DNA from 3 places in the Paenibacillus sp. QJM3NY_38 genome. Region 3 is predicted to be linked to each of the others. Evidence: riboswitches for the same ligand, from Rfam matches in the RefSeq annotation. Region 3 holds a riboswitch; each other region holds the start of a gene.
What was found. A riboswitch is a leader RNA that binds a small molecule or an ion and turns the genes downstream of it on or off. The one in region 3 is predicted to bind cyclic di-AMP.

Region 1 (2,203 bases), 1.1 Mb from region 3:
AACGCCTGCCCGAGAAACCACGTTGTTCTCGACAGCCTTGGCGGTCGTTACTTTTTTCGTGCCGGACAATTTAGCCGGTTTCGCCTTTACATCGGTGGCTGCCGCCTGAACGATGACAGGCTTCTCCACTTTTTTCGTGCCAACGGCAATGATTTTATCCTTCGTTCTGCGTTCAATTTCTTGAGAAACCTTCGTCTTGGAAACCAGCTTGCCATTATGGTAGACCTTCTCATAATGGTTCACCATGAGACCAGGCTCACCCCGCTGAATAACGCGGTTATCCCCTCTCTCAAGCGATGGGTCGGCTGTTTTGATCACGCGGAAATCCCGATCTTCCGTCTCCTTAACTTTTTGTTTCGTGACGCGAACGACATCGATATTCATATTGCTGGTCAGCTTCGTGTTCTGTGCCGGTTGTACTATATCTTCACCCTGGATCGTAATACCAGCCTCTTTAAGTACATGATCAACCGTATCCTGGGATGTAAATATGGTTTTGGTTGTGCTGCCTACTGTAACTTTGACTGGAATTGCCCGGTCAATGATGATCCGGTCTCCATCCTGGATCGCGCCGTTTAAAGGCATCGAAATCTGATCCTGGGGACTCAACGTGATCGCTTGCTCATCCAGCAATTCCTGCAGCAATGATCCACGTGTTTCAACTGTGGTGACACGACCATCGACGACAAGCTGAACCTCCTTGCCTGCCTGATCATGTACGACCAACGATATGAGAAGTGATACCGTAACGGCACCCATGGCACCGAGCAACATCAGTTGACGCAAATTGTCATGCTTCCATCTCAATGCGTAAGACATGCTGGATGATTGTGATTCATGGGTTTCTTCAGGTTGAAAAATGCCCACTATTCCATCCTCCTTCATAGTCCCGCCGTCTAGGTAAACGCATGAATGCATTTGACGTGACTATAGCAATTTTTCTCACAAGGCGCCCTGCTATCTATCTACACCCTGCGTCAATTCCCGTCTTTTCGTCCATTCACCACCACCCCTTGTTTACCAAGAGTATGATGATCCCCTCTCCATTATTCAAAAATAAAAGAAAGCCATTGAAAGAGTACTAGAGGCTCTAACGTGGCTTCCTGATGATTAGAATCATGGAAATGGTATGCACGAGAATTCCCCTCTTATTTCGCTTACGGAGTTAGCTGTCGGGTTCGGACGTAAGAGAGACGCCCTAGATCCGGATACCCGCTCATGGCGAGATCCTTCAAATTCACCCCAAAGACCCGAAAAAGAAATCAAATACAGCTGCGCGCATTCAGACCAGTATGCACGGCGGTATCGGTTCCCCCGTTCCCCAGAATTTCGGAGATTAAGCGAGACGGTTCATGAAATATTCGGCCGCGATCTGCACATCGCAGCTTCTTATCACTGAAAAGATGATATCCTGTTTGTATGCAGGTTGTAAAGCAACATTCAACCACATTTTCTCATGTAAAAGGTTAAAATATTGTAATATCAACGCCTTTTCTGATTAAAAAACTTTAATTAATCGAAAATGCTCCCTTTTTCATTGCTTTTGCTCTCGTTTTCGTTAAATACCAAATCGTTCCAGCGCATTTTGGGTGGTAATTTGGGCCAATTCCTCATAGGACAACCCTCTAATTTCGGCTGCCGCCTCCGCCACCAATTTTACATAAGCGGTCTCATTTCGTTTCCCGCGGAAGGGATGAGGTGTCAGGTAAGGGGAGTCCGTTTCGATCAATAATCGATCAAGCGGAACCTGCGCCAAAACCTCTTTGGGCTGCTTTGCATTTTTGAAGGTAATCGGCCCGCCAAACGAAATATGGAATCCCATATCGAGACACATTTTGGCCGTTTCCCAGCTTCCGGAGAAGGAATGCATGACACCACCCACCTCGGAGGCTTTTTCCTCGCGCAAAATTCTCACGATATCTTCATGCGCATCCCGATTATGAATGACTATCGGCATGTTCAATTCCCGGGCCAGTCCGATCTGACGTCGAAGCACTCGGTGCTGAACTTCTTTCGGAGACGTATCCCAATAATAATCCAAACCGATCTCTCCTATAGCCACCACTTTCTCATGACTGCACAAAGAGGCGATCCAATCCAGGTCCTGATCCTCCATGGTAATGGCGTCTACAGGATGCCAGCCCACCGCTGCATATATAAAATCATAAGTTTCTGCCAGCTTCATCGTAGTCGGAATCGTCTC
Region 2 (2,203 bases), 240 kb from region 3:
GGCATAACCCGGCTGCAAAGGACATCACGACCGCAAGAATGGCTGAAAAGAAAGCAACTACAATCGTGATCTCCGCCCCTTTCAGCAGCGTAGGGAGAAAATCAATCCACGAATTCGGCATGCTATTCCCCGCAAAGGGCAGCGGCCGTCATCTCGCCCGGGAGCTCTTCTTCTGTGAACCCGAACTTCTGCAAAATTTCCAGCAGCTCGCCCGACTCCTTCATTTTTTGAAGCTCCGCATTATAAGCCTCCTGGAACTCGGTATCCGCTTGGCGGAAAGCCGTAGCTCCATAACCGCGAACGCTTTCGCCGTCGATGACCGGCTGTTCGAAATCAGCCACGCGTTCGATGCTCTCGTCGCTGGCCGAATCCAGCATCGCCTGCAGGGACGGCCCCGTCATGGTAATTGCATGCACCCGGTCTGCCTGAAGGGCGCTAATGGCCGAGGCCTGGTCGGGGACCTGCACAATCCGGTCCGCAGGAATGCCAGACTTTTCCATATAGCCGATTTCGACCGCACCGGTCATAACGGCGACCTTCGCTTGGTCATGATTGGCAATATCCTCATAACTTCCGAGTCCCAGCGGATTCCCTTGCTTCACCGCAATGGCTTCCCCGATGCTGTACTCCGGATTAGCAAACAATACGGCAGAGCAGCGATCCGGATTAATGAACATGCCTGCGGTAATTAGATCAAACCGCTCGGCCTGCAGTCCGGCAACCAGCGATCCGAATTCCGTAAGCTCTCCCCTCATTTCCTTGATGCCAAGCCGCTCCAGAATAACCCTCGCAATTTCAACCGCTTCTCCTGTCAGCTCCCCGTTGGCCTCTTTATAGGCATAAGGCTTCTCATTCGCAAATCCCACGGTGATATACCCCTGCTCAATGGCTTGCTCCAATGTACTCCCTTTGTCACCGCAAGCCGCAAGCGACACCCCCATAATCAATGACAACATCAGTACAACCACTCTTTTCAAAACTTTCCACAACCTTTCATTATGACTTTGGTATGCTTAAAAATGGCATGTTGAAATTGCCCATGTTAACACATATGTTAACTGGGATTTAACCTATTCAGATACCTTGCATGGGCCGGACCTTCAGGGAAGATGATTCATCCATCTCATTCCACGCTTAAACCCAATGCCATCTGATCGATTTAATTGCTTTTGGTTAAACATTTGCAGGCCTTGCCCCTCCTCTTTAGCAGAATACAAAAAGACCACCAAACAGGGGATTTAGACATAGCTCCGCCAGCAGGGGGTCAAAAAATAGAGAAAAGGCCCCTAAAGAGAATTAAGGGCCTTTGTTATGAACATCCATTATGTATGCAAGACCCATCCACTGCTGACGAGGTTAGCTGACGGACTCGGGTAAGATGGTACCCTACACTCGTGATTCCAAGTGACTCGCCCCTGGTGAAACTGGTTCCCCCGCTTTCCGGAAAATGTATGCCGGAAACTAAGCGTGTGTCCATGATAAAGGGAACTTCAGGAAAAGTCAAACCCCTTTAACCGCTTTTTCTGGAAATTCAGAGGCGGAAATGCCGTTCTTCCAGGGCCTATGACAAGCATGAAAAATGCCTCATTCAAGCCTCTTCCCCAACGATACAGGAATTTTATCCCAGCCTCATTTTTCGCTATATAGCAGGCATTTGACATGCCTCCCTTACTCATTCATGTGGTGGATCGTTTATGCCATGAATTACATTCGGATTGTGAAAGCTTTCCCCACACATTTACGGCGCAAATTTTTTTTTTGAAACGCTGCGTTACAGAGCCTATGAATATCGTAGGGAGATCCGAAATTCATCCTATAGTTTTGCTATTCGTCAATAGATGAATGCCTCCGGGGCTAGCGTACATTCTGGAAATTATAGGTGTTTATCTATCATTTATGCGCTATTAACCCATGCCGTACCGAGAGTATTTGCGTAGTATAGAACAAATCTAAAGGAGGTGCTTCATTTGGAACGTTCTTCTAGAAAGAGAAAATTGTGTGCTCTTAAAAAATAGAGAAAAAAGTCATTCATGCGAAGAAAAAGCATTGCCCGTCTCATGGTCATGGTGATCATAAAGGCCATGGCGGTGGCATGAAAAAGCGTCGATGCCCAAGAGCTATCCGTGGACCTGTAGGTCCTCAGGGTCCGATCGGACCGGTTGGACCGGTCGGACCTATCGGGCCTGTGGGACCTGCCGGACCG
Region 3 (2,203 bases):
ACCATAATGGTGAAGGTTGTTGTTTTGATACCACCCCCGGTTGACCCTGGGGATGCTCCGATAAACATCAGAATAACGATAAAAAATTGCGTGGCCTGTCTAAGCCCCGTAATATCTATAGTATTCGCGCCAGCTGTACGCGGCGTTACGGATTGGAATAATGCGCCGAAGAATTTTCCGCCCCAATTCAGGGAGCCGAGCGTCCTCGGATTGGTGAATTCAAAAATAAGAATGACGATAAATCCAACCAGCAGCAAGGTAGCCGTCATGGTGAGCACCACTTTGGAGTGCAAGGAAAGTCTCCGCTGTTTCCGGAAATCAATCAGATCGGATAATACGATAAAACCGATGCCGCCCGAGACGATCAAAAACATCACGACAACGTTGACTACAGGATCATAGACATACCCGGTCAAACTCCGAAAATCGCCAAACAAATCGAAACCGGCGTTGTTAAACATCGTGACCGCATGAAAAACGCCATAATAAATTGCTCGGCCGATCGGCATATCAAACGCCCAGCGGATCGATAGAATCAAGGCACCGCAGGCCTCGATGATCAGGGAGTACAGGAGCACTCTGCGAATCAGCCTTACGATTCCTTCCATCGAGGACTGATTCATCGCTTCCTGCAGAATGAGGCGATCCTTGAGCGATATGCGCCTTTTGAGAGCCAAGGCAAACAAAGTGGCCATCGTCATGAATCCGAGCCCGCCGATCTGGATCAGCAGCATAATCACGATCTCTCCGAAGGAGCTGAATGTCGTTCCTGTATCCACTACAACCAGACCCGTTACGCAAGTTGCCGATGTCGAAGTGAACAAGGCATCGATAAATTCCAGCGGTTCACCTGTACTTGTGGATATCGGCAGCATTAACAGCGCCGTCCCGATGAAAATAATAGCCGCGAAACCAAGCACGAGAATCTGCGGCGGAGACAACCTGAGCCAGTTCAATTTAGAGTTCAATCGGTCACCTTCTTAAAAAAAATCAAGAAAAAAAGACACTGGAAAACGCAGTGCCCTTTACGGTCTGGTTCCTGTGCTGCAGCCTACGAGGTTAGCTGACGGATTCGGGCATTTTCACAGGTCGCCCTATTCATTATTCTGGGAATAATGAAATTCACCCCAATTACATGGTTCCCCCATTTTCAGTACGAAATTCGGCTGGAATATTCGGTTCCTTGAAGCATGATGTGATTATAACGCAATCCGGTACGTAACCCAATGCCGTTTTTCACCCAAAATATCTTTAAAAGAGCGCGAATTGGGCATATTCAAGAATACAAGCATAGGGTTCTCTAACGTTTTCGAAACCTTTCATTCATTTTCATCGATTTGTTTCATTATTCCGGATATTGGGATAAGCTGCTTATGACTTTCATAACTATGTTATATTGACTCTATGCGTTCTTAATCAGGCATATCGAATACCAGTGGGAGTATCAACTTTCTTAGAGGAGGAATTTCATGAATCGTGCAAGAGAGCCCTTGAAGCTGAAGCCCAATCTGAAGCAGCTCATCGCGCCTGCCGCAGTCGGCCTGATTCTGTTCCTATTATTTCAGGTGTTTCCGTCGACGAATTCGGATTCTACCGAGATGGCATCTCCGAATATCATATCCAAGGAGCAGGCTCGGCAAGCGGCTTCAAGCTTTGCTCAGGAGTTTTTGCAGTTTACGGCTGCAAAAACGGATGACACGCTGGTTACATATCAATCCAAATCGGAACTTTACGGATATCTGGCGAAGGAAAAAAGACTTTCGGAATACAACAAAACCTATGAAGCCAAATATCCCTATGACGTATACCGCGTTCGCTTCAGCGAGCCGGGCGGCGATGCCCTCAACGTGGACGTGCACATGCAAAATTCAGGCATCGTCGGCTTCTCATACGATTACACCCGCTCCAGCTATGACCGGATTGAGCTGAACAAGGGCGATGTACAAAGGCGGATGCTGCTTGTTGTTGAGGACGGCATGTCATTAGCCGAGAAGCAGGCTCTTGCGGAGCCTTGGCTCCAGCGAGCGGGCTATGATCCTTCGCAACTGGAGCTGGTTACCCGGGAAGGGGAACCCCGGCTCCGGTATGTGGATCCGGAATCCAAGATCGGCGATTCCAGATTGGAGCACCGTTTCACCTTCGAGCAGGGGAAATTACGCTCCTATGAGCCATCTTTTTCGGTCCCGGCCGCCCATTCCGCCTA

Region 1: linked by a shared signal. The riboswitch ahead of AC0VZ8_RS00140 (G5 domain-containing protein) and the one ahead of AC0VZ8_RS28620 (TrkH family potassium uptake protein) in region 3 are both predicted to bind cyclic di-AMP.
Region 2: linked by a shared signal. The riboswitch ahead of ehuB (ectoine/hydroxyectoine ABC transporter substrate-binding protein EhuB) and the one ahead of AC0VZ8_RS28620 (TrkH family potassium uptake protein) in region 3 are both predicted to bind cyclic di-AMP.

Annotation. Positions count from the first base shown of each region.
Region 1 is NZ_CM149665.1:28,822-31,024, reverse strand. Features, by position in the region: gene AC0VZ8_RS00140 (G5 domain-containing protein) at 1-867, opposite strand, end outside; cyclic di-AMP (ydaO/yuaA leader) riboswitch at 1,139-1,353, opposite strand; gene AC0VZ8_RS00135 (TatD family hydrolase) at 1,559-2,203, opposite strand, start outside.
Region 2 is NZ_CM149665.1:6,415,591-6,417,793, forward strand. Features, by position in the region: gene ehuC (ectoine/hydroxyectoine ABC transporter permease subunit EhuC) at 1-121, opposite strand, end outside; gene ehuB (ectoine/hydroxyectoine ABC transporter substrate-binding protein EhuB) at 123-956, opposite strand; cyclic di-AMP (ydaO/yuaA leader) riboswitch at 1,333-1,478, opposite strand; gene AC0VZ8_RS29830 (exosporium glycoprotein BclB-related protein) at 2,093-2,203, shown strand, end outside.
Region 3 is NZ_CM149665.1:6,178,877-6,181,079, forward strand. Features, by position in the region: gene AC0VZ8_RS28620 (TrkH family potassium uptake protein) at 1-968, opposite strand, end outside; cyclic di-AMP (ydaO/yuaA leader) riboswitch at 1,034-1,178, opposite strand; gene AC0VZ8_RS28625 (CPBP family intramembrane glutamic endopeptidase) at 1,470-2,203, shown strand, end outside.